DNA from 3 places in the Bacillus mesophilum genome. Region 2 is predicted to be linked to each of the others. Evidence: riboswitches for the same ligand, from Rfam matches in the RefSeq annotation. Region 2 holds a riboswitch; each other region holds the start of a gene.
What was found. Region 2 has a riboswitch for S-adenosylmethionine ahead of solA (N-methyl-L-tryptophan oxidase). Riboswitches for the same ligand answer to the same signal wherever they lie in the genome.
Positions count from the first base shown of each region.

Region 1: linked by a shared signal. The riboswitch ahead of F7732_RS20330 (methionine ABC transporter ATP-binding protein) and the one ahead of solA (N-methyl-L-tryptophan oxidase) in region 2 are both predicted to bind S-adenosylmethionine.
Region 3: linked by a shared signal. The riboswitch ahead of mtnK (S-methyl-5-thioribose kinase) and the one ahead of solA (N-methyl-L-tryptophan oxidase) in region 2 are both predicted to bind S-adenosylmethionine.

Region 1 covers NZ_WBOT01000010.1:32,972-43,159, reverse strand. Annotated here, with positions in the region: gene F7732_RS20360 (beta-propeller domain-containing protein) at 1-1,939, shown strand, start outside; gene F7732_RS20355 (acyl-CoA dehydrogenase family protein) at 2,106-3,257, shown strand; gene F7732_RS20350 (glycerol-3-phosphate acyltransferase) at 3,326-3,904, shown strand; gene F7732_RS20345 (M20 family metallopeptidase) at 4,006-5,217, opposite strand; gene F7732_RS20340 (MetQ/NlpA family ABC transporter substrate-binding protein) at 5,288-6,103, opposite strand; gene F7732_RS20335 (methionine ABC transporter permease) at 6,122-6,772, opposite strand; gene F7732_RS20330 (methionine ABC transporter ATP-binding protein) at 6,762-7,793, opposite strand; SAM riboswitch class I at 7,920-8,025, opposite strand; SAM riboswitch class I at 8,098-8,195, opposite strand; gene F7732_RS20325 (hypothetical protein) at 8,351-8,542, opposite strand; gene F7732_RS20320 (hypothetical protein) at 8,675-9,244, shown strand; gene F7732_RS20315 (hypothetical protein) at 9,426-9,734, opposite strand; gene F7732_RS22885 (hypothetical protein) at 9,896-10,039, shown strand; gene F7732_RS20310 (DUF3889 domain-containing protein) at 10,023-10,188, shown strand, end outside.
Region 2 covers NZ_WBOT01000005.1:253,331-263,518, forward strand. Annotated here, with positions in the region: gene F7732_RS16625 (hypothetical protein) at 1-443, opposite strand, end outside; gene F7732_RS16630 (hypothetical protein) at 477-947, opposite strand; gene F7732_RS16635 (hypothetical protein) at 964-1,377, opposite strand; gene F7732_RS16640 (hypothetical protein) at 1,553-2,395, shown strand; gene F7732_RS16645 (hypothetical protein) at 2,492-3,181, opposite strand; gene F7732_RS16650 (glycosyltransferase) at 3,832-4,476, opposite strand; gene F7732_RS16655 (MetQ/NlpA family ABC transporter substrate-binding protein) at 4,659-5,495, opposite strand; gene solA (N-methyl-L-tryptophan oxidase) at 5,526-6,665, opposite strand; SAM riboswitch class I at 6,801-6,899, opposite strand; gene F7732_RS16665 (hypothetical protein) at 7,246-8,187, shown strand; tRNA gene F7732_RS16670 (tRNA-Leu) at 8,396-8,477, opposite strand; tRNA gene F7732_RS16675 (tRNA-Leu) at 8,508-8,593, opposite strand; tRNA gene F7732_RS16680 (tRNA-Cys) at 8,609-8,682, opposite strand; tRNA gene F7732_RS16685 (tRNA-Gly) at 8,692-8,766, opposite strand; tRNA gene F7732_RS16690 (tRNA-Gln) at 8,770-8,844, opposite strand; tRNA gene F7732_RS16695 (tRNA-His) at 8,855-8,930, opposite strand; tRNA gene F7732_RS16700 (tRNA-His) at 8,976-9,051, opposite strand; tRNA gene F7732_RS16705 (tRNA-Trp) at 9,063-9,133, opposite strand; tRNA gene F7732_RS16710 (tRNA-Tyr) at 9,139-9,222, opposite strand; tRNA gene F7732_RS16715 (tRNA-Thr) at 9,241-9,316, opposite strand; tRNA gene F7732_RS16720 (tRNA-Phe) at 9,322-9,397, opposite strand; tRNA gene F7732_RS16725 (tRNA-Asp) at 9,423-9,499, opposite strand; tRNA gene F7732_RS16730 (tRNA-Met) at 9,503-9,576, opposite strand; tRNA gene F7732_RS16735 (tRNA-Val) at 9,587-9,662, opposite strand; tRNA gene F7732_RS16740 (tRNA-Glu) at 9,671-9,745, opposite strand; tRNA gene F7732_RS16745 (tRNA-Ser) at 9,762-9,854, opposite strand; tRNA gene F7732_RS16750 (tRNA-Asn) at 9,858-9,932, opposite strand; rRNA gene rrf (5S ribosomal RNA) at 9,953-10,069, opposite strand; partial or broken rRNA gene F7732_RS16760 (23S ribosomal RNA) at 10,186-10,188, opposite strand, start outside.
Region 3 covers NZ_WBOT01000010.1:63,826-74,013, reverse strand. Annotated here, with positions in the region: gene F7732_RS20510 (2,3-diketo-5-methylthiopentyl-1-phosphate enolase) at 1-1,196, opposite strand, end outside; SAM riboswitch class I at 1,307-1,412, opposite strand; SAM riboswitch class I at 1,742-1,889, shown strand; gene mtnK (S-methyl-5-thioribose kinase) at 2,002-3,192, shown strand; gene mtnA (S-methyl-5-thioribose-1-phosphate isomerase) at 3,189-4,250, shown strand; gene F7732_RS20495 (sugar ABC transporter substrate-binding protein) at 4,247-5,329, shown strand; gene F7732_RS20490 (sugar ABC transporter ATP-binding protein) at 5,416-6,960, shown strand; gene F7732_RS20485 (ABC transporter permease) at 6,929-7,918, shown strand; gene F7732_RS20480 (OsmC family protein) at 7,988-8,431, opposite strand; gene F7732_RS20475 (hypothetical protein) at 8,632-8,916, shown strand; gene F7732_RS20470 (exodeoxyribonuclease III) at 8,944-9,696, shown strand; gene F7732_RS20465 (DUF3817 domain-containing protein) at 9,817-10,119, shown strand.

The DNA of each region.
Region 1 (10,188 bases), on a different contig from region 2:
TGACATAAACTTAAGTGATGATCAAAAGAGCATCATTGTTAAACCTCCCGAATCAGGCTTTAAAGCAAGAACAGGTTCATACAAGCTATTACTGACAGAGGGCATTCAATCAGTGAACGGAAGAAAATTAGCTCATCAAACAGAACAGCTTTTTAATGTCGAGCTTACATTGCCAAAAGCTGATTCAGTTGCTCAAATAAATGACCATTTCCTTACACTGTTAGAAGATAAAGGGCGTTCAAATGGACCTGGATTATACAGCAGTTCAGGTTCTACAGAGTTCAGCAATATGGAAAGCAGCGGGGAAGGAGGACAGTATTCTAAAACAAATATCCAAGTTGATGGAGTTGATGAAGCCGATGCGGTAAAAACTGATGGTCAATACATTTACCGGGCAGCAGATGGCGAAGTGCAAATTGTATCTGCTCATCCAGTTAATGAAATGGAAGTCATGTCTGTGCTGAAGTTCACTCATGATTTTAGTCCGCATTCTCTGTTTCTGCATGAAAACCAGCTTGTTGTTTTAGGACACAGTTATACAGAAAATAAAAAGGGTGCTGAAAACAAAGTTCAAGACATTTCTTTTCCCGCATATTATCAAAGTGTAAAAGCAATTGTTTATGATATCGAAAATAAAAAACAACCAAAAGTAACAAGAGAAGTTGAAGTGGAGGGTTCCTTGACAGCAGCAAGGATGAAGGAAGGAAAGGTATTTATGGTTACAAATCAATATCCAGATATTTGGATCTTAGAGGAGAACCCAGATATGGACCTTCGACCAATTTTTAAAGATACTGCAAAAGCGGAATCCTTTCAGCGTGTGGATTTGAAAAATATCAATTATATACCAGAATCAAAAGATCAAAACTTCACAAATATTGCTGTCTTTGATTTGAAGCAAAATACCAAAGAGGCAGTAATATCCTCATTTATTGGCAGCGGTGACAATATGTATATGTCAAAAGATTATCTTTATATGGCTTCGGCTGATTATTCATTAATGCCACTGCGTGAAGAGAGCTTTGAAGATTTTAGTCCGGATACAACGATTTATAAATTTAAGTTTGAAGGTCTAAAAGCCGTTATGATGGCGAGCGCCGAAATAAACGGCACCATTTTGAATCAATTTTCAATGGATGAGCATGATGGTTATTTCAGAATAGCAACAACAAAAGGGAATACTTTCAACGATTCCAGCCCTTCAGCTAATAATCTCTACATTTTAGACGAAAACTTAAATGAGACAGGTAATCTTGAGGACCTAGCGAGAGGAGAAAGAATATATTCCGCTCGATTCATGGGTGATAAGATATATATCGTTACTTTTAAAGAAACAGATCCATTGTTTGTTATAGACAGCAGTAATCCGAAGTCTCCTAAAGTTCTAGGCGAGTTGAAGATTCCTGGTTTCAGCAACTATTTACATCCTTATGACGAAAACCATTTAATTGGATTTGGTTATGATACAAGGGTTGAAGCAGGCAAAAACGGTAGCGATCCGCTCGTCTTTACTGAAGGCATTAAAATTTCACTTTTTGACGTTAGTGACATGAAGAATCCCAGGGAAAAGTTTACAGAGATTATTGGCGGCAGAGGAACCTATTCACCTTTAAATTATGATCACAAAGCATTACTATTTGATAAAAATAAAGATATTTTCGCTTTTCCCGTTACGGTATATGAAAACATTAAAGATAGTCAGTATGATAGTAAATATACATTTCAGGGTGCCTATATTTACGGAATTGATGTAGAGAAAGGTTTTACAATAAAAGAGATGGTGACCCATCAGGATCAAGATGCAATTTACGAAGAATGGGAAGATACAATTGATAGACTCGTTTATATCAACAACATGATCTATGCACTATCTCCAAATGCCATCTCAGCATATGATATGAAATCCTACAGGAAAATAAATTTTGTTGAAATCAACTAGGAAGGAAGTGAGACTGCATCTTGGCATGCAGTCTTTTTTGAATTATTCTTACATAAATAAATGCAAAACAACCTTTGATAACTCCTCTAGAAGTCACAGTAGTTCACATCAGAAAATAAATCCATTAAAATAATTATATAATCCGATAGGAAAAGAGGGATTTATAATGAATTTTTTACAAACAAAAGATGCCAAAGAACGTTTGAACTATCTTGAGAAAATAGCTGAAAACTTTCGAACGAGGGCAGATATACATGACAGGGAAGGAACATTTCCTTTTGAAAATATGACTGAGTTAAAGAGGTCCGGCTATACTGCACTGACTGTACCTGTAGAATATGGTGGTAAAGGAATCTCATTAACCGAACTACTGCATTTGCAGGAGACCATAGCAGAAAGAGATGGATCTACTGCCCTTTCAATTGGCTGGCATATGGGAATTGTTCACAATCTATTTGAGAAAAAAGCATGGGATGATAGCATTCTTCAATGGATAGCTCGTGAAGTTTTAAATGGTGCCCTTATCAATACGTTGGCAACCGAGCGGCAAACAGGCAGTCCGACTAGAGGAGGTAAACCGCATACAACTGCAAAGAGACACAAGAATAAGTGGATTATAAATGGCAGGAAAAGCTTTGCAACCATGTCACCTGTCCTCGATTATATGATCGTTACAGCAACAATTACAGAAACGGAGGAAGTTGGAAGCTTTATTATCCCTGCAAACAAAGAGGGAATTATAATAGAAGAAACTTGGAATAGTGTAGCGATGAGAGGGACGGGCAGTCATGATGTTATTTTTCAAGAGGTTGCCATTCATAATGATTTTCTAGTTGAAAAAATGCAGCGGGGTCCCAAACAGGCTAACGGCTGGCTTCTTCACATTCCTGCCTGTTATTTAGGAATTGCCCGTGCTGCTCAATCCTATTCCATCCAATTTGCAAGGGAGTATACTCCTTCTAGTATTAATAGGCCGATTATTGAATTGCCTAATGTTCGTCAAAAACTTGGTGAGATTGAGCTAGAGATCATGAAGTCCCGCTATTTCATGTATGGAGCTGCAAAAGGGTGGGATGAAAGTGAAGCTGAGGCACGAAATACAATGACACCTATTTTATCAGCTGTTAAACATGAAGCTACAAATAGTGCATTGAAAATTGTTGATTTGGCTATGAGAATTGTCGGTGCCCATAGTTTGGCACAAAATAATCCGCTGCAGAGATACTACAGGGATGTTAGGGCAGGTCTGCATAACCCTCCTATGGATGATATGACCATTGAACAGCTTGCTGCGTTTTCAATTGACCAGAAAAAGTAAAACAAGTTAATACATTGGCAAGGGTCCATGTTATAATACGGGAAGTATATTTTCGCTAGGAGAACATTATGTTGTTCATTATCTATTTGTTTGCATATTTTACAGGAAATCTTTTGACAGGTGTTTTAATCGGCAGTCTGTTTAAAAAAGGGGATATCAGGGGAACGGGATCTGGAAATCCAGGAGCACGCAATGCAGGACGTTTGTATGGAAAAAAGGCTTTTGTATTTACGTTTTTAGGCGATGCAATAAAAGCATCTATTGTTGTAGCAGTATGTTTTTATTTTCACTTAACGACGACCGAAACGCTTTTTGCACTACTGCTGACTATTATTGGTCATATTAAACCAATTCTTTTCCGATTTAAAGGTGGAAAAGGCATTTCATCCTTTATAGGAGGAATTCTTGCTATTGAGCCTTTCATGGCAGTTGTCATTATCTTCGGCTTTTTGATCTTTTATCCGATTTCTAAAAGTTTTACGATAGGTGGACTTGGTTCTTTTATACTTATCCCCATTACAGCATATTTTGTTTTTCACAGTTCTTTGGAAGAAGCTCTCTTTCTTTTTCTTATCATCCTGGTCGTAATAGCAGCACACGAGAAAGACATAAGAGGTTACTTTATACAAAAATTCACTTCCAAGTAATACATAGCTTAAGCTAAAACAGTAAAAGACCCGAACGATTAGACAGAAAGTGAATACTGCAATCGCTCGGGTTTATCTTTAATTTCTTTATTTAGATAGAATTACTTGTTTTCTAAGGCTTTTCTTTCATGAAATTCTGCTGTAATTGCAGCAAGAGTTTCCGGCTCAGTTATCAGTTTGAGAGCGGTTAAGGCAAGTGCCTTGGCACCAGTTATCAAGGCTTGATCTCCTTTTGGAGACGCAGCAGCTTCTCTAAATGGAACCGTGTGCGGGATCAAATCACTTGACCCAATTTTAATATAAGGATGGATCGTCGGCACAACTTGGCTGATATTTCCGGCATCTGTTGAGCCAAGCCCTTCGCGTACGCCCATGATAGTTTCTCCTAATTCTTCAGCAGCTTCTCTAAAAACTTCATCATACTTTTCGTTTGCAAGAAGATTATCAACCTCATTTTGGAAAGCAATAACGTTTAATTTAGCACCAGTGGCTAAGGCTGCTCCTTCTGCAACTGCTTTTACTTTTTCAGTAACTTCATTTAATTTTGCTCTAGTTGCTGCACGAATAAAGAATCTTGCTTTAGCGTATTCAGGAATAATATTCGGAGCATCTCCGCCATGAGTGATAATTCCATGAATACGCACATCATCTGTCAGCTGCTGTCTTAAAGCATTGATACCATTGAATAATTGAATAACCGCATCCAGTGCATTAATGCCTTCGTGCGGGGAAGCAGCAGCATGAGCAGGTTTGCCGGTATATTCAAAATCAAGCGGATCAACCGCCAAAGAAGGTCCAGTTAAACGAGTTTCACTATTTGGATGAATCATTAAAGCCGCATCTATTCCATCTGTTAGATTATGTTTTACAAAGCTTCCTTTCGCACTGCCGTTAGGTCCGCCTTCTTCAGCAGGTGTTCCAAATACAACAGCTTCACCGCCAGTTTCTTCAATCACTTTGCTTAATGCAATTGCTGCAGCTGTACTTGTCGTGCCAATAATATTGTGCCCGCATGCATGACCAATCCCTGGAAGAGCATCATATTCAGCTAAAAATGCGATTGAGGGTCCAGGTTTGCTGCCTTTTTTGCGTGCGACAAAAGAAGTTTCATGTCCTGCAACGGCCTTTTCTACAGCGAAACCTTCTTTTTCAAGCAGTTCAGTCAGAAGGGAAGAGGCAAAGAATTCCTCGTTTCCAATTTCCGGGTTCTCGTGAATTTTATGACTTGTTTCAATGTAAACAGATTTGTTGTCTTCGACATTTTGAATAATTTTCTCTTTTAAAACAGCTGCTGATTGTGTAGATGTGCTCATTATATTTCCTCCTTATAATAGAGGAGGTTCTTGCTAAGCAAAAACCTCCATGAATTTTTAAAGTGACGGTTTACCAGCCAATGTTGCTAAGTGGAACAAATGTAGGGATTAAGTTGCCATCGTATTCTTCTTTAATAAATTCTGCAGTATCTTCTTCCTGGTAAAGTTCGGCAATTCTTTTATAGGTTTCGTTATCTTTGTCTTCTTCGTTGGCAGCAATAATATTAATGTAAGGTGTTGCCGTTTCGCTTTCATGGTAGATGGCATCAGTCAATGGAGTAAGTCCTGCATCACGTGCAATTCCATTGTTAATAAGAGATGCAGCTACATCTGGCAATGCTCTTGGAGTTTGAGCAGGAACCATTTCAACCAATTCAAGGTTTTTAGGGTTTTCGGTTACTTGAGTTAAGTTGCCGTTAGAATCAAAATCTTCTGGCAGTCCGATTAGTCCGGCATCTTCAAGGAGCATTAATGCACGCCCTTGGTTCGATGCATCATTTGGGATTGCAATTTTAGCACCATCAGGAATATCGTTAACATCTTCATATTGGTCAGAATAGATACCCATCGGAGCCAGAACCGTTGTAGCAATAGGAACAAGGTCTAAATTATGCTCTTCAATAAAAACATCAAAGTAGGCAACCGTTTGGAATGCATTTAAATCCAATTCATTTTCTGCAAGTGCTGTGTTTGGTGCTACGTAATCAGAGAATGACACGATTTCGATGTCAATGCCTTCCTTCTCAGCTTTTTCAGCAATAAAATCCCAGGTTCTTGTATCTGTGCCGCTAATTCCTATTTTTACCGTTTCCGAACTGTCGCTGGAGCAGCCTGCTGCAAATCCTGCAAATGCTAATAATATGCTTGATAGTATAAGTTTTTTCATGTTGTGTTTCCTCCTAAATTATCTTCGTCTAATTTTTTTAGCTGTAAAATTCCCTAAGCTTTGTAACCCTTGCACAATGACCACAAGAATGGCTACCGTGATCATCATTGTAATTTCATCAAAACGCTGATATCCATATGTAATGGCTAAATCGCCAATACCGCCGGCGCCAACTGCTCCTGCCATTGCTGTTGCCCCTACAAGCCCGATGGTTGCGATGGTGAGCGCAAGGACGAGGGAGCTTAGCGCCTCGGGTAGCAGAAACTTAGAAATGACCTGCCATGGAGTAGCGCCCATTGCTTCAGCAGCTTCAAGAACCCCTGGGTCTACCTCCAATAAAGAGTTCTCTACCAATCTCGCAATATATGGCCCAGCATAAAAGACAAGAGGTACGATTGCTGCTGCTGTTCCAATGGATGTGCCAACAATCAGTCTTGTGACAGGAATGAGCGCAACCAATAAAATAATGAATGGTACTGAACGGAAAATATTAATGATTCCATTTAAAATATTAAAGACAGGCAAGTTTTGAAGCAGATGACCTTTTCTCGTGACAACCAGCAAGATTCCAAGCGGCAGTCCAAGCAGGGTCGAAAACAAAAGAGAAAAAGTGACCATTTGAATCGTTTCAATCAGAGCTTCGATAATTTGATCTGTATTAGCTAGCATGTTCATTCACCTCCTTAATGCTGATATCCTTTTCTTGGATATAAGTTAAGGTGCGGGCAATTTCTTTTTCGTCACCTTGGAACTCTACAATTAAGTTGCCAAACGGAGTTCCCTGCAATTCTGTAATATTGCCAAAAAGGACATTAATATGAATATCAAACTTCTTGGAAATTTCCGATAATAGCGGCTGTCCAGCTTTGTTTCCGACAAAGTTAATGCGGAAGATTTTTTGCATGCCGGCGTGCTGCTGAATCAGTTCCTTGATCGATTCAGGAAGCTGGTCATTCATGACCGTGCTGACGAAATTTCTTGCTGTTGATGTTGTTGGAGAAGAGAAGACGTCAAAAACAGTTCCTTCCTCAATAATTTTTCCGGCTTCAATGACGGCAACCCGATCACATATTTCTCTAATAACAGACATTTCATGGGTAATGATTAAAATAGTAATGTTGTATTCTTTATTTATTTTTTTCAAAAGCTGCAAAATAGAGCTTGTTGTCTGCGGGTCCAATGCAGATGTTGCTTCGTCACAAAGCAATATGGAAGGCTGGGTTGCTAAGGCTCTCGCAATACCAATTCGCTGTTTCTGTCCTCCAGAGAGCTGGTCAGGGTAATTATCTGCTTTGTCAGCTAGACCCACAAACTCTAGCAGCTCTTCAACACGTTTCTTGATCTGTTCCTTAGGTGTATTCACTAATGTAAGCGGCATTGCGACATTGGCAAAAACAGTTTTAGAGTTTAATAGATTAAAATGCTGAAAAATCATCCCGATATTCTTTTTAACTTTTCTGACCTCTTTGACAGATAGGGAAGTAAGGTCGTGTCCATCTACAATGACATGACCAGATGTCGGACGTTCAAGCAGGTTCACACAGCGAATGAGCGAGCTTTTACCTGCACCGCTAAAACCGATCACCCCAAATATTTCTCCTTTATTGATTTTTAGGTCGATACCGTTAAGCGCAGCAACCTGCTGTCCGCCACTTTCGTATACCTTTCTGAGCTGCTGAAATTCAATCAAACTTTTCATCTCCATTTCCAGTTGTGTTTCTTAAGAGAAGCGCAAGCGCCTTAACTCCTTTACAATAAAAAAGTCTCCTTCTTGAAAGAAAGAAGGAGACCTGCAAAAAAATACTGCAATTCGTTCTCCTTATCTTTCAAGCTCTTCAGCTTGCTGGATTTGGCACAAACTTCATATGGAAGCCGCTGCCGAGGTGTCATAGGGCCAGTCCCTCCGCCTCTCTAGATAAGAATGTTATTTAGTTAAAATAAAAACCCTCTTCTAAAATAAGAAGAGGGCAATAAATAATAAACGTCATGACCTCTTCTTATCTTTCAAGCCGTGCTTGCTGGAGTTGGCACAGAATTAGATTCCGCTGCCGAGGTGTCATAGGGCCAGTCCCTCAACCTCTCTTGATAAGAAGTGTGTTCGTATTTTGTTTTGTTAAAACTTGATTATTAATTTAACGCATTAAATCATAGATGTCAAACGTTTTTTGAAATAATATAATTTTTATTATGAAATAGCAAGTGATAAACTTTCCGGATATCACAATACGATCCCTTTTATTCTATTTCTTATTCCTCGAAATATTCTTTAATTTCCTTTTCATTTGAACCATTAAAATAAGGATTTTTTTCTGTGGAGTTTTCTTCGTCTAGATTCATGCGAATGACTAGAGATGGACTTGAAGAATGCTTAGCAATTATCCGATCATCCAGCTTCGTGAACGACGGCAGCTTATTATTCCCGAAGTTTTTGTTATCCATTGTAACACCTCCCAGTGTTAGCTTTTCTAACAAATGCGTAAAATATCCATAAGAGGTTTTGGTTTTATCATAAGAAAAAAAAGGTAAGATAGTATTAAGTTATTTACCAAGGAGTGCTTTGGGGGGAGAGTTTTGAGTATGTTCGATACAATATTAGATATCATAGACAATAAAGGTCCCATAACAATGCCTGCATTATGTGATGAGATAAATGAAAAGAATGAAAAAGGTGATGGAGGAGAAACCGTACAAATAGCTGACGTTGAAGCAATAATTACTCGTAAGAAAGATTTGTTCAAAGTCCAAGACGGTTCTATTATGATTGATCCTAATAAAGACCCCATTCGATTGCGCGTTTCTTTAGGCGGCCATCCGGGTCCTTGGTATAAAATAAATATAGATTTTGTCCAACATCATTTTCATTATTTTGAGTGGCATTTAAGCAGACATTCTAATACCAAAAGGCTTCCTAAAAGAGCAGGTAATCTTGCTTCGTTCAAAAGGCAAATGTATCGTTATCGGATATGGAACTGGTTAGAATTTTATGAAGACGATGGTTTGAGGCTGGAAGATACTTATTGGGATGTAAAGCTTATAACGAAAGGGAAGATATACAAAATGAAAGGTAACGATTCTTATCCTAAGGAATGGACAAACTTTTGTATATCATTGTCAAAATTGATCGGAAAGAGAATTTGTTAAGCCCCTTTTTTTATCCTCAATAAAAATTGGGTGAAAGACAGCAGTAATTGCAGCGAAAATCAGCTTACATATTAAGTTCAGCACTATTCAATCTCGTAATGGAGATATTGAATGAGTGCGTTTTTTTTGATAAAGAACCGTTTTGCTTTTTTATTATTAAAGCTGCTGGAGCTTAGCCGAATTAGTCAGCATCAAGAACTCGCAATATAAATGTTTCATTTATTGCATCAATGAATAGACAATATTCATGCTCACAATCAACATTGAGCAGCAGCTGCAGTTCTTTTGGAATATATATTGCCCCGCCTTCGGTAATAATTCTTTTATTATTTGTTGTACCTGACCGTGCTTTTTGAATAACCACCTGTTTCTTTGCATACGTAAGTTCAGCAAGCTTGCCGGGCAGCAGGCCAAACTCTTTCCGCCATTTACTGGGAAGCTGAATTTTTCCTGTCTTGCTAAAGTTTTTGCATTTATAAATATCAGGCATAAATGATCATCTCCACTTTGTTCATATATATCTATTTCACCAATTCGCAGATTAAAAACATTTTTAAATAATTCAAGTAGGTTCATAAATAATTTTTAATGATGTGCATAAAAAAACAGAGCTAACTTCAAACTGAATATAAAAAGGTTTGGAGGTTTAAGATGAAAGACAATCATATGGAAGATAAGGACATATTGCATCATTTATTAGAGGAACAAATCGCTTATATACTAGTGGATGAAGAAAGAGAACGTGCTAAAATAGAGCATTTGAGAAAGGCAGAACAACATGATATTAGCAAATAGTCTATTTCTGATTTTTTCATTAATTTTTTCTTCAAATATTTACTCTGCAGAGCCGTTATCACATCAATTCGTAGCGGTTCAAGATGGCTACGCACAGTGGGGAAGACTTGCCATGCAAACTGCGAAACAAAAATTTCCCGACGCTCAAA
Region 2 (10,188 bases):
GGAATTCCATAGACAATATTAGCCGACTGAATAGAAGAATAAGGAATCCACACTCGTTCCTTTAAATTCGTCAGCATGACAAAATCACGCCCAACCGTACTGACTTTTCCCTCCTTGTAATGAGATTCAGTTCCGATGGCAGAGTAAATCTCTACCTGCTGATTGCGCTTTGACTTAAAAAATTTTCTTAGCTTTAACGACTTTCCGCGTTTTTCATTGTTCTCCAATAGATGAAAGATGTTTGCTCGATCTATATATTCCAACAATAAACGTGTTTCTTCTGTTGTCGTCATCGTTGAAGGAGATGTAAGCCCCTCTCCTTTTCGTTCATTCAGTTCATTAATAGGGTCCTTCTTTCTGACTTCATGCTTCCTTTGCTCTAGCAATCTTTCTATATATTCATTTAAATGAATTCTTTTTTTTGACTCCTGTCCGTTCTCCATTTAGCCTCCTCTCCTTTCAAATATCTATATTATTTATACTCGCAAGGAGTAAAATAACAAACCAAATGTGGAAAATACCAAACCAGTGCCAAATAAACCAAATAGAATCATATTGTTCTCCACGTCGTTAAAATAAGCAGCAGGCAATCCGCATAATGCTGGATTTTCCACTACCGCACCAACCATCGTTCCCATGATGGAGCCAATGCTGCCATGGGAGAAGCCAGCCAATAAGGACTGAAAGCGGACGAGTGCACCGTAAAGTAATCCAATCCCGCCGCCGATCGCAGTTGATAGGATCGCCAGCACGCCAATTTCAAAAGGAAAAATGAAGTGAAGAAGCATGGCCAAGTTCATGCAGAAGATACTGCTGCCTGCCGCGGCCATTACCATTCCAAAGCGGTCCGCAAATAGCTTTCTTTTTTTATACATGACAAAATAAAAGAAAAATCCCATAAGACCATTTACAAGAAACAGCATAATAAATAGAGGGGATAATTCCACATTCAAAACTCCTTACTTATGTATTTTTAGCAGAAAGAAAAACAAGCAGGAGAGAAAGCAGGAAGACCGCTTCAATAAAAAATAGAAAGAGAATGCTAGTGTTGGCAGCTGCGCCTACCATCGGTGCCATAATGCCCATCATTAAACCATTTATATAACCAGTCAACAGAGTCTGATAATCAAAAAGTGCACCAAAAAGGCCGCCAATCATCATGCCGATTATCGCTGTAATCATCGTTATCATGACAAATTTTAATGGAAACTGATAAATGAGGATCACTCCTGTGGCAATCGCACCAAAACCGCCTGCCAGCATGGAAATATTCATCCCCAGCTGAAAACCGATGAGTTTACGAATTTTATAAAGATATAAATACAGCAATAAGATCAGTACAAGGTTTCCATATAACAAAAACCCTAAATGCCCCATGGCTCCAGTCTCCTCCAAATTTCCTGTTTGTAATGGTTATGTTCCTAAAAGCTTGGACTATAACCAATATGTATATTTTTACAGTTTCATTTAGAAATGCACCTGCCTTAGTCATTTGCCCAACCATAATTCAGTGAAGATCCATACATTAGGTATATGTACAGATAAAAGGAGGTTGTTGACCATTTCAGCTTATAAAAAGAGAAAAACTGCTGTTAAAGAACTGAGGAATGTAAGGGTTTGGGATGAGATTGAATGCTTAGAAGAAGAGTTCATACATGGAAAAACACCATTTCGCTGTCCAGAGATGGTGCCTGCGGGAGTAAAGGATGATGATTTTTGTGTGCCTAAAGATTGTCCAAAAACGCTTCCACAGCCAAAATTCACTTCCCCCTTCAGTTCCTTTCCACAGAAAGAACTTGTGGAAATAGAAAGATGCATTACACTTGCGAATGAGCTCCTGCTTGCCCTTTCTGCTGAGGATGATGACGACGAAGCGAATGCCAGAGCACTTCAAGTAAGCCTTCGTTCCTTCAGAAACCAATTCGTAACCGTCTATTATAGCTGCAAGGAAAAAAAGGAAGAAGTCTGCGGATACTTCCTGGACGCAGGAAATGATTTTATTATTATTGAAAATGCAGATACCAACAATATCACCATCCTTCCAACGTGGAGGCTTCTGTCCATATACAATATGGACAGAAGCAAAAAAATGGATGATGACGATGAACAAGAACTGCTCTGCATCAACCCATGCCTGAGAAGAAACCTGACATTTCATTTCGGTGAAATCGTTACACGGAGCCCTTATTTGCTGAACATATTTTTCGGCTTAAAACTTAGCATGCTTCTTGAAAGCTACGTTGGTTATTACGCCTACATTCAAACTGAAACAGACAAATTTGAACAGGATGGCACCTTGGAAAAAGTAGAGGAGAGTGACCTGCTTCTCAAAAAATACGATGAAGAACAATGGATCGACTTTGAGAATATTTGTTTGATTGAGCTGGAGAAATAAAGACGGAAGGGCAAAGCTTATAATTGTAGAGTAAACCGTAAATGAAATGGGACGTTTAAAAGGAAGGAACCTCACATGGCACCTTCCTTTTTTGAGTTAATCAAAAGTATCCGATAAATCCAGCTCCAGGACAACTTTACAGCCTTTATGCTTGAATAGCTTGTATTGAAAGCTATCCGTCAATCCAGCTAACCGCAAATGAATCCGGTCATCACAGTAAGGAATAACAGAATCCTTGATGCGATGGAACTGCTTGCCGCAATGACAGTTATCATGGTCTCTGCGGCAATGGGAACAGTGTAAATCCAGATAGGAATCTATGAACTTTTCCCTAGAGCCCATACCACAATGACAATCTTGCTGATGTCGGCCGCAATGAGCGCAGTACCCATCGTGACGATCATATTCCCTTGATATTTTATCGAAATCGGAATAATTTTTGTGTTTCTTACCACAGCGGCAATCTCGGTGATGCCGGCTGCAATTAGAACAGTTCAGATCATGGTCTCTGCCTCTGCATGCCTTCTCAAAATCCACATGATCCAGGCATTTGTTTCGGCAATGATGATCGACCCAATGAATCTTCTTAATTCGTCTCGTTAACACCCTAACAACACTATAATCACTCTGCAGCAAATCTACATAATCCATCCCGATTCTATGGATGATTCCGGCTTCTTTGTAAGAATGACTTCTCTTATTACTTTGTATCTTGAAACGCTTTGATTCATGAGCGTTTGCAGCAGGATTGCCTTTATTCTCTTGGGTGAAATATTTGTTGTTCATGCTTGTCCTCCTTTCATTACTATAGAATATGAAAGAAAGTTCGGGGATGTTTATGTGAATGTAACGGGTTGTGGGGGTATTTTAGATTTTGTTTTCAGTAACTGTATAAAAACGCTTCTCGGAGTGTGAGAAGCGCAGGTTTTACAATTTGATGGGTTATTGATTTGAGAGTGACTCAATGAGTTATGACAAAACCATCACCCTTTTTATATAGTCTTAGATTACACTTCTTCATCCACTAAACAACTTCTCACTTTTACCATTTTAGCATTTCAATCACACTACTTAAACCAAAAAGTAAAGGGAATGTCAGAACGGGGATCACCAAACTAATAACGGCATTCTTCCATCTAAATGTTTTATGAAGCCTCTTTAAGAATGGATCAATACTATATATGGTGCCAGAAATGGAAGCACTTACGATATTTCTTGTGAGGATGGGATTCACTCCTTTGGCTTTTCATAATAGGGAGCTCACCCTTTTTAATAAGGTCAATGATACAATTCATTAAGCGATTCCATTTGAAAAAGGTACGGAATACAAATTAAATGCAACTCACTCAAATAAAATTCATCATAGAAAAACTGCTCCTTCAATTGTTAGATGTCTAATAATTGTGATGCAGTTCAAGTTCTTTAGATAATATTCTTTATTTTTTAAATTGATCAGGGAATTGCTTTACTACTGCATCTGAAATAGTATCTGCCATTAGAATAATATGTGAAATGCCTTCATCAATTGAAGCGATTCTAGCATCCCAATCTTTTGTTAAGCTAGCAGTTAAATCGTTGGTTACTAATTGCAGATGCATATCAAGCATTTTCTTAAGGTCTTCTTTTTTCAAGTTGGGATTAGCACTGCTGAGAAAAACGGCTAGATCATCTGCATTTCTATACCACTCTTTGTTTAGCTGATTGACCAAGTTTGTGTTTCCGCTTTTAGCTGCATCTACAATCTTTCCCGCAATTTCAATATGCTCCTTAAGCAAACTTGTAAGCTTGTTCCCCGCTTCCTCTCCATACACTGGCTTTATTGCATTCCCAATGTCCTCCTGATTCTTCAGAAGTCTAGTAAGCACCTGCTGCTGATCCTCCGCTTCAGCTGTTGTAGCACTTGTAATATAATTACTTGTCCACAGTACATGATCAATCCAAAGTCTTCTGAATTCATTTTCGAAGTTCACCTGGGATTGACTCATACACTGATCCTGGGGTTTAGCATAAGCACTGGATGTACCAGCCAGCATGCTTAATAAACTGATAAAAATAAAACTCATTACTAATAACTTTCTCATAAAACCTCCTCCTTTCAAAATGGTGGCATACTCTTTGTTATTATTGATAAGTGTGAATATTTTATGCCATTCATTTCTTTCTGAAGTCAAAAAAATAGACACATCAATCTGATGCGCCACTTTTTTATTACCCTATTTCTTTTCCCACGCCTTTTGCAACCTTTAGCAGGCTAGTGTCTAAATCAATTTTGTTCGTAATCATCTAAAAACGAAATAGGTTCTTTAACCGGAAGTGCAGCCCCTCCAAATTCTTCTTCAATAAAACTTGATACTTCATCCGTATGATAGATTTCTACGATTCTATTTAGAACCTCATCATCTTTGTTCTCTGTTTGAGCTGCTATAATATTGATGTATGCTTTATTACTTGAATCCTCTCTAAAGATAGGATCATTCGTAGGATTTAGCCCTGAGTTGATGGCCATATCCGAATTTATAATGGAAATAGCTGCGTCATCTAAACCGCGTGGAGTTTGTCCTGCATCGACAGGAATAATTTCTAAGTTCTTAGGGTTTTCTACTACATTTTCTACTCCCCCGGTACCATCAAAACCTTCTTTGAGTTGGATCAATTCAGCTTTTTCCAGAAGTGAAAGTGCTCTTCCTAGGTTTGTAGGATCCTTGGGAATAATAACCTGGTCCCCTTCTTGCAATTCGCTGACATCCTGAATTCTATTAGAGTAAATTCCCATTGGCCATATAGAAGTAGTTCCAATTGCAGCTAAATCCAGGTTTCTATCCTCGACAAAGCTATCAAAATAAACAATCGTCTGAAAGGCATTTAGGTCAATTTCACCGCTATCTAATGTGAGATTCGGCTGTACATAATCATTAAAATTAATGATTTCAATTTCAATATCTTCTTCAGCCGCCAGATCCTTTACAAGCTCCCACGTTGGCGCTTCTGCAGAAGTGGTTCCAACCTTTACAACATTATCACCAGGGCTGCTTTCTGATGCACATGCTGCAAGTATTGCTGTTAAAATAAGTATTAAAACCATAAGTTTGTTTTTCACCATATTTTCCTTCTTTCCTCATAAGATGTATGATTATTTAAATCGATTCGGACTAAAAATTTCGATTGCTAACTCGGGAGTTTCACCAACAGCTAATTCTGCACCTATTTTCCCGATAACCGGTGCGAATTTAAACCCATGTCCTGCCATTGGTCCAAGCAGAATAACATTTGATAACCCTGGTGCTTCTCCAAGAATAAAATGCTCATCCGGTGTATTTGTATAGAAGCACGTCTTCACTTTAACAGGTGCAGGTATAAGATTCGGCAGGTATTCCTTCACAAGTCTCGTCACAGGCTCCACATCTTTTTCGTGGATTTCCCGATCAACTTCACTTGGATGATCAATGAGATCTCCTCCACCATGATGAATGGCCACTTTCACTGTTTTTCCATCAAGACTTGGAAAACCATAAAAACCTACTCCATCCACTACTCTTGAAAAGATTGGGAATACATCAGAAGTAAACTGCTCAGGATTTTTCGCATCATACCAAACCAAAACCTGACGCTCTAACTTAAGAGGAAAATTAAGCTGAGGTAAAAGACTATTCGTCCATCCGCCAGCAGATACAATCACCTTTTTCACTCTAAATTCCTGTTCTCCAGTGGAAATAGTTACACCATCCTTATCATGCTCAATTGAGGTTACTGCTGTATCTGAATAGACTTTGCCTCCCAGTTCCTCTCCACGCTTTACCGCTGTTTCAATCGCTAATTCCGGGCGAACATATCCAGCAAATTCTTCATATATGACCTTTTGATCGTCCTTAAACTGTATCTGAGAAAATTCGTTCCTAGCTTCTTCCACACTCAACGCTTTATGCGGAAGATTATATGTATGCACACTTTCTTCAACCGTTTCAATAAAAGCATCACCTGCTGGGCCAAACATCGTTCCTCCATTTTCGGTGTATAGCTCCACATTGGTTTCAGCTTCTAATTCCCGCCAAAGCGTACGTGCTTCCTGCAGTAATGGAACATAATCTACACCTTCTCCATAAGCCGTCCGAAAAATTCTTGTTTCCCCATGCCCAGCACCTTGATCATGCCCTGGCTTAAATTGTTCGAACCCAATTACCTTCTCATTTCTTTTTGCAAGCTGCCAAAAAGCAAAACTCCCCATTGAACCTAAACCAACAACCGCGAAATCCGCATCAAAAGAATTACTCATGATTGTATCTCCTTTTCATAATGAATTTTTCTTAGTAAAAATGTTTCTGGTTTTCTACTCTTCATACAAACCCCAAAAAAAGATCCCTTCTGATATCAGAAGAGATCTTTACTTTAAAATAAATAAAACCTACTCTTCTTATCTATCAAGCATTGCTTGCTGGAATTGGCACAGTACAAATTGTCTGTTGCCGAGGTATCATAGGGCCAGTCCCTCCACCTCTCTGGATAAGAAATATTATTAAGTTGTTAATAGTATATATGCGATGGACTTAGTTTAGCGATAAATTAAATGGAGGTCAAGTGTTTTTTTGATTGTTCTAATAATTATATATAAATCTAAAAATACTAAATTGACAGTTTTGTTCTTTTTAAAATGATACTATTAGAGACTTTTCGCCTCTCTCACAGCACCGCACTTACCATAAAGTGGCGGAAAAGCGTATGACCGCTATATCATCTACGCTTTCAGTATTGCCTTTTAGTAACTATATCCGAATAGTGCAAAGTTCCCTGCAAATTTGAAACCTTATTCTGCCAGTTCCGTATATACAATAAAGAGCTGTATAGGGGGAGCGCAAATGTTTACTGAGCTAAATGAAAAGTTACTCATTGTGAAGGATGATTTGAGGAAAAAAGAGAAGTATGAGGATCATTTGGAACGCTTAAAGGCCGATTTACAGTTAGAAATACAAAAACGGGACATGTATATGCATATGTTAGAAGAGAAAAAGGAAGATGTTAGCCGTTTTGAATCCTTCACCCTTGCCAATATTTTTTATTCTTTAATTGGTAAAAAACTTGAGAAGATTGATCAAGAAGAACAGCTAATTGCAGCTATGAAGCTTAAGTATAAGGAAGCGATGGAAACCATCGCTGACATGGAAGATGAGATAAGAAAGTTTGAAATGGAGCTTACATCTGTAGCAAATGCTGATGTGGAATACGAAGCAATTATAAAAGAAAAAGAACAGTTAATCCGCGATACTGATTCATTTTGGAACGACCAATTATACACCCTTTCAGAAAAAGAAGCAGAGTTGTTTGCAGGCTTAAAGGAGTACAATGAAGCAATTGAAGTCGGACAAAAAGCAAAACATCAGTTAGATGAGGCACTGGACGAATTAGAATCTGCACATAATTGGTCGACCTTTGATATGTTCGGCGGCGGCACTATTTCTACTTTTGTAAAACATAGCCGCTACAATAGCGCCCAGGATCTCATCCATGATGCCCAGCACACCCTCCGACAATTTCGAGAAGAGCTGCTGGATCTTAAAAAGCATTTTGACCATGATTACGATATCGGCAATATGCTTACTGTTGCCGATTACTTCTTTGATGGTATCGTTGTCGATTGGATGGTCCATGGAAAAATTAACGATGCCATGTCACAGACAGAAGAAATGTATGACCTTGTGAAAGCTACTTTGAAGGAAATTAAATTGCAAAGAGATGAACTGGAGAAAGAGTTAACTGATGTGCATTGGGAGAGAATTGAGTTGTTTGAGTCTTGTTCTTAGAGCTGAGGGTATATTGAGAATAGTAAAGTAGACAGAGTCAGAGATGGCTTTGTCTATGTGTTTTTTGGTGGGAGTTTTAATATTGTGGAGAATGAAATGATTTTATATCAATCACTATGAATAGTTAGAAAAAAAAAGCTCATGATCCTTGTAGTTTCTAGGATTATGAGCTTGATTTTATATTAACGATTCAATATCAACTAAATGATACCGGTGGTCGGGGTCGAACCGACACTCCAGAAGGAACACGATTTTGAGTCGTGCGCGTCTGCCAATTCCGCCACACCGGCATATAAAATATTAAATGGCACTTCTAAAAGTGCCGAGGACCGGAATCGAACCGGTACGGTAGTCACCTACCGCAGGATTTTAAGTCCTGTGCGTCTGCCAGTTCCGCCACCCCGGCGTTTCTGAACAATTATGGAGGCGGCAACCGGATTTGAACCGGTGATCAGGGTTTTGCAGACCCATGCCTTACCACTTGGCTATGCCGCCATAAATAATTGGAGCGGAAGACGGGATTCGAACCCGCGACCCCCACCTTGGCAAGGTGGTGTTCTACCACTGAACTACTTCCGCGAATGGCTGGGCTAGCAGGATTCGAACCTACGCATGATGGAGTCAAAGTCCATTGCCTTACCGCTTGGCTATAGCCCAATAAAATATATGGGGCGACTGATGGGAATCGAACCCACGAATGTCGGAACCACAATCCGATGCGTTAACCACTTCGCCACAATCGCCATAATGTATAATATGAATATCTAGTTTGTCTTGTGAAAATTAAATGGGGCGACTGATGGGAATCGAACCCACGAATGTCGGAACCACAATCCGATGCGTTAACCACTTCGCCACAATCGCCATAAAAATTACAGGGGTAGTAGGAATCGAACCCACATCAAAGGTTTTGGAGACCTTCGTTTTACCATTAAACTATACCCCTAAAAATGGTGGAGGGGGACGGATTCGAACCGCCGAACCCTAAGGAGCGGATTTACAGTCCGCCGCGTTTAGCCACTTCGCTACCCCTCCGGATTATATAAACACTGCTGGTGCCGGCTAGAGGACTTGAACCCCCAACCTACTGATTACAAGTCAGTTGCTCTACCAATTGAGCTAAACCGGCAGTAGTGGTGGCTCAGGACGGAATCGAACCGCCGACACAAGGATTTTCAGTCCTTTGCTCTACCGACTGAGCTACTGAGCCATATGTATGGATTTCTTTTTAAAAATGGCGGTCCGGACGGGACTCGAACCCGCGACCTCCTGCGTGACAGGCAGGCATTCTAACCAACTGAACTACCGGACCAAATTGCGGGGGCAGGATTTGAACCTGCGACCTTCGGGTTATGAGCCCGACGAGCTACCGGACTGCTCCACCCCGCGATAATAATAATGGTGGAGGATGACGGGATCGAACCGCCGACCCTCTGCTTGTAAGGCAGATGCTCTCCCAGCTGAGCTAATCCTCCGAAATGAATGGTGACCCCTACGGGATTCGAACCCGTGTTACCGCCGTGAAAGGGCGGTGTCTTAACCGCTTGACCAAGGGGCCATAATATATTTTAGAATGGCGGAGAGCAAGGGATTTGAACCCTTGAGACAGCTATAAACCGCCTACACGATTTCCAATCGTGCTCCTTCGGCCACTCGGACAGCTCTCCATATGGCTCCGCAGGTAGGATTCGAACCTACGACCGCTCGGTTAACAGCCGAGTGCTCTACCACTGAGCTACTGCGGAATAATAGGATAATTTGTTTCGCCCGGCAGCGTCCTACTCTCACAAGGGGACAGCCCCTAACTACCATTGGCGCTGAGAAGCTTAACTTCCGTGTTCGGGATGGGAACGGGTGTGACCTTCTCGCTATCGCCACCGGACTTTTTAAAGACAAATATTATTATATCGTCTTTTTAAGAAAAGTCAAGAACATTTTATAAAAATTGTTCCTTCAAAACTAGATAATGTTAGAAGAAGAAAACAGTAATGCCATTGTGTG
Region 3 (10,188 bases), on a different contig from region 2:
GCTGATTTTAATTCTTTATGCTGAGATGCTGCTTCCTCGAGTGTAATGCCATTTAAAACTGCGTCTACAGCTTGCCGGAATGCTTTACCTCCTCCAATGGCGCCATGGGGATGGCCGTGTACTCCACCGCCGGCATTGATGATGCAATCTGTTCCAAAATCCTTGATTAGCTTAGGCACTAAACCGGGATGAATGCCCGCAGATGGTACTGGAAATGCTGCAGCCAAGGCAGATTCCTCCCGCAATGCCTGAGCGATCCTTAAGGTTTCATTTCGAGGCATTGCAACACTTCCATATGGGGAAGGGAATAAGGAAAAATCTGCACCTGCATAGCGGACAAGTTTTCCAAGCGCTAATGAACTTGATAATCCATAGAAGTCTGAAGAAATGAATGCTCCGCTAAACGCAGGGTGAGCCATAAACGGCAAAGCAATTTCATCGTCTTCAGCTAATTCATGGAGAACATCCAGCCCATATGTATGAACATTAAAAAGAAGTGCATCTGCCCCGAGCTCCTTTGCCCTTCTGGCTTGGTCACGCAGCTTAGATGTCCGCCCGGTTAAGTTGACTGCATATAGAGTTCGGTGTCCAGTTTCTTCGTAAACATTCTGTAAAATTTCTCTAGATGACACAATGCGTTTATCAAAAGGAGTAAGCTCGTTCTCAAATAAGATTTCATCATCTTTTACAAGATCTACTCCGCCTAATGCTTGATTTTTCAGCTGTTCATTTAAAAAAGGTAAATTCCGGCCAATAACTCCTTTAAAAATACTCATGACGAGTGGCCGATCAAATACTTCAATCGACTCTCTTATCTGGGAAATTCCAAAGCGGGGACCAGGAAAGTGAGCTGTGATATCTGAATCAAATTCAAGGTCCAAAAGTTTTATTTCTCCGTCTAAAGAGAGCTTGCCAAAAACAGTTGTTAAAATGGCAGGCAAATCAGCAGTAAAGTTGGCGGAAGGATAAGCAATTTTCCCTTCTGCCCTTACTTCGCCAAAGCGGGAAGGATGCTCATCATCAAAGAATTCTTTTACTGACACAACTCTGCCTTTATGTTTTCTTAACTGTTCCTGATCAACAGCGTGGAGATCTGTCCATGATCCTACAGTTAACCCAAGGGCAATACTTTCAAGTTTAGATTCCAGTTTTCCGGGCTTTCCGTATATTTGATAGGTTGCAATGATTTCACTCATTTAAATCACTCCTAAACACTTTGATTATAGGGTTTTGCACAGCACGGGATAATAGTTAAACAGCAAAAAACCTCTTCAAATAAGAAGAGGTTAATAAAGGTATTAACAGCTTCTTATCTTCCAGCTTTTGCTGCAAGAATTAGCACCGTGTCCAATTCATTTGGATCGGTTGCCGGGTATCATCGGGCTCGTCCCTCCACCTGCTCTTGATAAGAAAATGAAATTTTATAAATTGACTGAATATATCCCGTATTATTACATCAGTCATTCATTCTGTCAATTATGAATTTTGTAAATTAAGGTTATTAGAATATACGATTGAAAATTGAATTTATTCTTGTGAATAAATTGAAAGACACTTGGCCTTATAGGGTATTACTGCTTAAAAACTATATTACGGAGGATGCAGCTTAAAAAAAAGAATCAATTTTCAATGCATTTATTAAACATGTTTAACCTTGAAGGAATTAAAAAAACATTTGACATATTCAGAAAAGTGATGCTAACATTTTCCTCAAGTAAACAACTTGAATATGTAATTTATACTCTTATCCAGAGCTGGCGGAGGGAAATTTGGCCCGATGAAGCCCAGCAACCGACCGTAATATCGTTGTGAGACGAGGCGCAGTTAAATCGCGCCAGAGGGCACGGTGCTAATTCCATTCAGAGAGAATTCTTTCTGAGAGATAAGAGGCGATAGATAATTTCGATTGCCTCTTTCTGATGAAGGAGGCATTTTTAATTTTGCTCATATAAAAATGCCGGCTTCGTATAACTCAGCAATTATATTGAGAGGAGTGGCGGCATGGCCATATTAGCAAAACAATCATACGAAAGCTTAACAGAGGATACAGCAATTAATTTAGCTAAAGAACTGAACCTTTTTCCTGAACACGCATCGTTATCTTGCAGTGAAATAGGTGATGGAAACTTAAATTTGGTTTTCAAGATTAGTGATAGGATAACAGGCACAAGTGTCATTATTAAACAGGCACTTCCATATGCAAAAGTTGTAGGAGAAAGCTGGCCGCTGACAATCAAGCGGTCAACGATCGAAGCCAACGCTTTAATAAAACATGGTGAATATGTGCCTCATCTAGTTCCAAAAGTGTTTGCAGCAGATGAACATTTAGCTGTTACCGTTATAGAGGATTTATCACATTTGGAAATAGCTAGAACTGGTCTGATCAACGGAGCTGAGTATCCTAATCTATCAAAAGATATTGGAGAATATTTAGCAAAGACACTTTTTTTAACCTCTGATTTTGCACTTCATCCTTTTGAAAAAAAACGCCTTGCAGCACAATTTTCTAACCCGGAACTATGCAAAATCACGGAGGACTTGGTTTTTACAGATCCATTCTTTAACCATGATTCGAATGATTATGAACCGGAGCTTGCTGAACTAGTTTATGAACTTTGGAAAAACACAGACCTAAAGGTTGAAGCAGCTAAATTGAAAAGGTCATTTGTAACAGAAGCAGAATCCCTTTTACATGGAGATTTGCATACTGGCAGTATTTTTGCAGGTCCTACAGAAACAAAGGTCATTGATCCGGAATTTGCTTTTTATGGTCCTATTGGTTTTGATGTCGGCCAATTTATCGGCAACTTACTATTTCAGTCTATTGTCAGAACAGGTGTAAAAAGAGAAAAAATTCATACTCACATAAAAACGACCTGGGATGTTTTTTATTCGACATTTTCTGAATTATGGGAAAGTCATAATATTGAACCTTTTTCGAAAACAGAGGGAGTGAAAGAGGATTTTTTACAAAAAGTTTTCAAGGATACTCTAGGCTTCGCTGGCTGTGAACTGATTCGCAGAACGATCGGACTATCTCATGTAAAAGACCTGGATGGAATTGAGCCTAAAGATCAGAGAATTTTGTTAAAGAAAAGGGCCATTGAACTTGGGACGGCACTCATCTTAAACAGAAGTGAATGGACTTCTATTACAGATCTCATTGGCAGACTGGAGGAGGATATATCATGACAGTTCCAGTTTCTATTCTTTGGAATGAAGATCAGCTAACCATTTTAAATCAGCAAAAGCTGCCGCATGTTATTGAATATATACATTTAGACAATATAGAAGCTGCTTTTGATGCGATTGTCAGTTTAAAGGTTCGAGGAGCACCTGCTATCGGAATCACAGCTGCCTATGGTTTGGCAATCGGAGCAAGTCAATCCTCAGCAGATAATTTAGAGGACTTTCAACAGGAGCTTCATGATCAATATATTTACTTAGCAGGTTCCCGGCCAACTGCTGTGAATTTATTTTGGGCTCTTGAAAGACTAATGGAAAAAGCAGAGACTGTGAAAACAGTGGAGGAAGCAAAGGCGATCCTTTTATCTGAAGCAATAGCTATTCACAAAGAGGATGAGGAACATTGCCGGAAGATTGGTGAATATGCACTGGCTGTACTTGGTGATTACAGAAATGTTATGACCATTTGCAATGCAGGTTCTATTGCCACAGCAAAATATGGGACAGCACTGGCACCTTTTCATTTAGGCGCAGAAATTGGCAAGGAGTTTCATGTTTATGCATGTGAAACCAGGCCGATATTTCAAGGATCCCGTCTAACGGTTTGGGAGCTTCAGCAATCAGGTGTAGAGGTAACATTAATTACCGATGGCATGGCTGCTCACACGATTCAGGCAAAAGGAGTTCAGGCAATCATTACAGGTGCTGATCGTATAGCAGCTAATGGTGACAGTGCCAATAAAATCGGAACTTTGGGATTGGCTATATTAGCCAAAGCTTTTAAAATCCCGTTCTTTATTGCTGCGCCCTCATCAACTTTTGACTTAAATTTTGCAGAGGGTACACAGATTCCAATTGAAGAAAGAGATGAGAAAGAAATAACTCATATTGGTGAAAGCAGAATTGCGCCACAGGGAACGCTGGTATATAACCCTGCATTTGATGTGACCCCTAATGAATACATAACAGGGATTATAACAGAAAAAGGAATTATCTATCCTGATTATCAAAAAAACATTCATAATACGCTTGGTGATCAAATTGGAGAGGAAGTATCACGATGAAAAAACCTTTAACACTGGTGTTTATAACGATTATTTCACTACTTGTCTTATTAACAGGGTGTCAGCCCAAAGGGGAAAGTGCAAGTGAGCCTGCAGGAGGAGAGGCTTCTGCAGATCAAAAAGAGCATCCTTTAGCTAATAAAAAAATAGCTCTCATTATGCAAATTAATTTAGGAACCTTTTCTGCTCAATACATTGAAGGTGTAAAAGAGCAGGCAGAAAAATTCGGAGGAGATGTGACCGTTTTTACTTCTGAAGGTGATTTGGCAAAAATGGCTTCAAATTTGGATGCAGCAATCAACCAAAAATTTGATGGGATTTTAATTGATCACGGTACGAAAGAAGCCCTGACTGCAGGCATTGAAAAGGCAGAGGAAGCAGATATTCCTGTAGTCGTTTTTGATGCTGACGTAGAGGTTGAGGGAGTTCCTGTCTTACAGCAGGGTGATGAGCAAATGGCTGAAATGACATTAAATAAGCTTGCAGAAGATGCTGGAGGAAAGGCGAATATCGTAAAAATATGGGTAGCAGGCTTTGCTCCAATGGAACGCCGGCAAATTGCTTATGAACAATTTATGCAAAGCAACCCGGACATTAAAGAAGTTGCATCTTTTGGAGCTGCAACTGCCAATACAGCGCTCGATACTCAATCACAAATGGAAGCAATATTAAAGCAGTTTCCAAATGAAGGAGATATTACTGCAGTGTGGGCTGCGTGGGATGAATTTGCCAAAGGAGCAGTTCGTGCGCTTGAACAGGCTGGACGAACGGATATTAAGGTTTATGGCATCGATATGAGTGATGAGGACCTGCAGATGATTCAAGCAGAAAATAGCCCTTGGGCTGCAACAGCAGCTGTTGATCCAAAGGATATTGGACGTATTCAAGTCCGGTATTTATATCAGAAAATCAATGGAGAATCTCCAGAAGACAAAATCATTTTAGATCCTGTATTTGTTGAAAAAAGCAAACTGCCTGATCATTCTATTACAACTGAGGAACTGCACGAGTATATTGATGGCTGGGGAGTAAGTGATCAAGGCTACACTGCTGATCTTAAAGAACTGGAGGGCAAATAAATAGTAACAAATTATCTTTCTATTTAATTCTGAGCTGTCTATGAAATGAACATGTAGACAGCTCCTTACATGCAGAGGTGAATACTTTGGCAAATGAACAAATACTGAGAATGAATCATATTGAGAAATCCTTCGGAAAATCAAAAGCTTTAGATAAAGCCTCCTTTGATTTGAGAAAGGGTGAGGTTCATGCACTCCTAGGTGCTAATGGAGCGGGTAAAAGCACTCTGATGAAAATCTTGTCTGGTGTATATGAGCCTGATGCTGGGGACATTTTACTGCATAACCAAGCTGTTGTTTTTAAACATCCTAAATCTGCGAAAGACCATGGTGTCTTTTGTGTGTATCAGGAAGTAGATACTGCCATTGTTCCTGATTTATCTGTTGCAGAAAATATCTTGCTGGATACTTTCGCAGCTGATAAGAGTTTATGGGTTTCGAAAAAGAAGCTGCATAAAGAAGCAAAGCTGGTTTTAACACAGCTGCAAGCAGATACAATTGATGTTGAGCGGCAGGCATTCGAGCTTTCACTGGCTGAAAAACAGCTGGTGTTAATTGCAAGGGCTATGATTTCACAAGCAAAGATCATTATTTTTGATGAGCCGACTGCTCCCTTATCTGTCTTCGAAGCAGATCGTTTATTTCAAATCATCTCTCATTTAAAAGAACAAGGAGTAGGCTGTATTTATATTTCGCACCGATTGCCGGAAGTGTTTAAGATCAGTGATCGGATAACAGTCATGAAGGAAGGCAGGAATATAACCTCTGGACAAACAAAAACGATGTCTCAACAGCAGGTAGTTGAAGCTATGCTTGGTAAAGTGTTAGAACAATTTGTAGAGGCAAAGGAAAAGTCAATTGGAGATTGTTTGCTTGAAGCGGAAAAAATCTCTGATGGAAGAAAGCTTCGGGATTTGTCTTTTACTGTTTCAAAAGGTGAAGTTTTAGGAATAGCAGGTTTAGTTGGTGCTGGGAAATCAGAGCTGGCCAAAGCGATAGCAGGTGCATCACCTATAAAGACCGGAATATTAAGAAAGTCAGGCAGGAAATTGAATATCACACATCCGCACGATGCGATCACATCAGGAATTGTGCTTGTACCAGAGGAGCGCCGGAAGGAAGGACTGTTTATACAAGAGTCACTTAGTATAAATACTACTTTTCCAAATCTAAAAAGATTTTCAAAAGGCTCAATATTACAGAGAGCGAAAGAATCAGCATTTGCCAGCTCTGTAATATCTGCATTAAATGTGAAAACAGGCAGCACAGAAACACGATTACACCATTTGAGCGGAGGCAATCAGCAAAAAATTGCAATTGGGAAATGGATGTCTGTTCAGGCTGAAGTCTATTTATTTGATGAGCCTACTAAAGGTGTCGATATTGGGGCAAAAGGAGAAATTTTTAGTTTGATTCATCAGCTTGCTGAGGAAGGCAAAGGGGTCATTTATTTTTCCAGCGAAATTCATGAATTACTGGCCATCTGTGATCGTGTTCTCGTCATGTATGATGGGGCATTTGTGAAGGAATTTTCACGGTCAGCAGCAACACAGGAAAAAGTGCTGCTGTATGCCAGCGGGGGAAGGGAAGAGCGATCAGATGAAAGAAAAGAGCATACAATTTCTATTTAAATATGGAGCCATTCTTTTACTTGTTTTCATTATTATATACTTTAGCATGATTAGTCCTGCTTTTTTATCTTACGGAAATTTCACAGATATTTTGAGATCTATATCCATTGTAACCGTCCTGGCGCTCGGAGTGACCTTCACATTAGTTGTAAATGGATTTGATTTGTCGGTTGGTTCCACAATGTCATTGTCTACCGTTATTACAGCATCGTTAATGGTGTGGTATGATTTGCCGTTATGGCTTGTTCTTTGTTTGCCTATAGTAGTTGGGGTATTAGTTGGGGTATTTAATACTCTTTTAATTGTAGTCATAGGTATCCCAGACTTGCTTGCTACACTTAGTACCATGTATATCGTGGCTGGGCTGCATCGTACCTATACAGAAGGATACTCTATTTATAATCATATGCCGCTCACTTCTGGAGGAACTGCCATTGGAGAACTTTCAGAAGCCTTTCTTTGGATTGGGCAGGGCAAGGTAGCAGGTCTTCCTGTTCCAGTTTGGCTTATGATAGGACTGATCGCTCTAGCTTATTTATTCCTAAATCATACGAGATGGGGCCGGATTTTTTATATGACTGGCTCAAATGAAGAAGCAGCAACGTTATCAGGGGTAAAGGTTCGTAAGGTAAAACTGGCTGCATATGTTGTGTCAGGAATTTTTGCTTCGATTGCTGGGATTTTATTTACAGCTCGAGTAGGTTCAGGCCAAATTGATGCTGGTGCCCCTCTATTAATGGAAGCTGTTGCAGCTGTGTTTGTAGGGTATTCGGTATTAGGAGCAGGTAAACCAAATGCACTTGGGACCTTTTTTGGAGCTGCTGTTATTGGAATTCTCTTAAATGGACTGACCATTTTAAATCTTCCTTACTATGCATTCGATATAATTAAAGGCGCTGTCCTTGTAATGGCACTTGCTGTAACGTATGTGTATGCAAGGAAGCGAACAGCTGCATGAAAAATAGATAAATAGAATGCGAAAAATGCCTTCTTTCAGCATTTTTCGCTTTTTTTAAGTGAAAAAATTTTATCCAATTCTAATGGTTAGCTCTAATTCAATTTCTACATTGCCTTTTAAAGCCCTTGAAATCATACAGGAAGATTCCGCTTTATGTGCGAGTTTTTCTGCTAATAATCTTTGCTTTTCCGATGCATCTGACTCTAATACCAGCACCGGCTTATGAATAATCTTTTTATAAGTAATAACCCCTTTTTCTGCTTCCACCATGCCAATTGAGTCCATTGAAAGCATCTTCTTATTGATTTTGCTTCGCTCCAGCATGGCGGCTAATGTAATGATATAGCATGTAGCTGCAGCTCCCAAGAGCATTTCATCTGGATTTGTTCCTATACCTGGTCCATCCATTTCTGGCGGTATAGAAATTTTGGTGGTTAACCCTTTTGTTGTCAAATCTCCGATGTCATTCCTCTTTCCTGGCCAATTTGTATATAAATGAAATTCATGAAGCATTACATCTTCTCCTTTCAAACACCACTCATAATTTAGATAGTGATTCTTTAGTAGATATTATCATAACAAAAAGAAGGACCAGAAAAAAATTGAATGATTAGAAGCAGACTAATGAATTTATTGTAAATGCTGACCTTTTAAAAATGCTCCTTATCATGTAAACTATTTTTATACATCGTTAAGTTATTTAGGAGGATCCTGTGAATTTAGTAGATTGGTTGTTTAAAACAAGAAATACTTTAACAGAATTTATTGCTGTTTGTTTTGGTTTCTTTTTTGCTATTCTAATTCCAAATTTATTAGATCTCAGCAGGGTACAAACAGTTTTATTTATTGTTATGGTATTTTTATTAACGCGAGCTTTGGAATGGATTTTTGCTAAGGCTGCCGGTGAGCGGGACCGGAGCATCCCTTTTTTTTATTATTATGGCATGATTATCTTTATTCCAGCTCTAGTTTATCTATCCGTTGTTTTCTTCAAATAAGCTGCACAGTAAGGAGTTATTAACAGCATGAAATTGGTTTCTTGGAATGTAAATGGAATAAGAGCATGTGTAAAAAAAGGTTTTATAGATTATTTTCAAAATGTGGATGCTGATATTTTTTGCATTCAGGAGTCTAAACTGCAGGACGGTCAGATTGATCTGCAGCTAGAAGGATATCATCAATATTGGAATTATGCAGAAAGAAAAGGATACTCAGGTACTGCTGTCTTTACAAAAGAAAAGCCTTTATCCGTTTCTTATGGGGTTGGTGAAAATGTTTCTGAAGAGGAAGGACGTATCATTACCCTCGAATTTAAAGATTTTTATCTTGTCAATGTGTACACGCCAAATTCTAAAAGAGATTTAACACGGCTTTCATATAGACTTGAGTGGGAAGAAGAAATTCTCAAATATTTAATAGAGTTAAATTCAGTCAAACCTGTTGTGTATTGTGGTGATTTAAATGTTGCACATGCAGAAATCGATTTAAAAAACGCAAAATCGAATCATGGCAATTCGGGATTTACAGCAGAGGAACGAAGTAAGATGACAAACTTACTTTCAAGTGGTTTTGTTGATTCTTTTCGATATATGTATCCTGACAAAGAAGGAGCATACACATGGTGGTCCTACATGGCGAAAGTAAGAGAACGCAATATTGGCTGGCGTATTGATTATTTTTTAGTATCTGAGAGCCTTAAAGAGCAAATTATAGATGCTGATATTCATTGCGATATTATGGGCAGTGACCATTGTCCCATCATGCTGGAATTATCCTAAGCAAAGGGAAAGGCGTTTTCAGAAAGCGTCTTTCCGCTTTAATGACTATAGTAACTACAACAGGATGAATCGTCTATTACAAAACCTAGATACAATATGATATATAAGGAGAATGAAATGATGATTAAAGATACAATTGGTCAATTTCGTTTAATGGGATTTATTGAAGGCGCTTCCTTGTTAGTTTTGTTATTCATTGCGATGCCTTTAAAGTACGCTGCTGGAATTCCAGAGGCAGTGCGGATTGCCGGTTCATTACATGGCTTTTTCCTTATTTTATATCTTTTTGTTATTGCTTTTGTAACAATAAAAATAAAATGGTCATTTATTTGGGTTCTTAGTTCGGTAGCGGTAGCATTTATACCATTCGGAAATTTTATCCTAGATCGTTATTTAGTTAAATCCTCTTATCATCATCCGTAAATACTCTTGCCACAGTAGTTAACTGTGGTTTTTATATTTTCCTCCCTTCTTCGCAAAAAAACTTCTTTG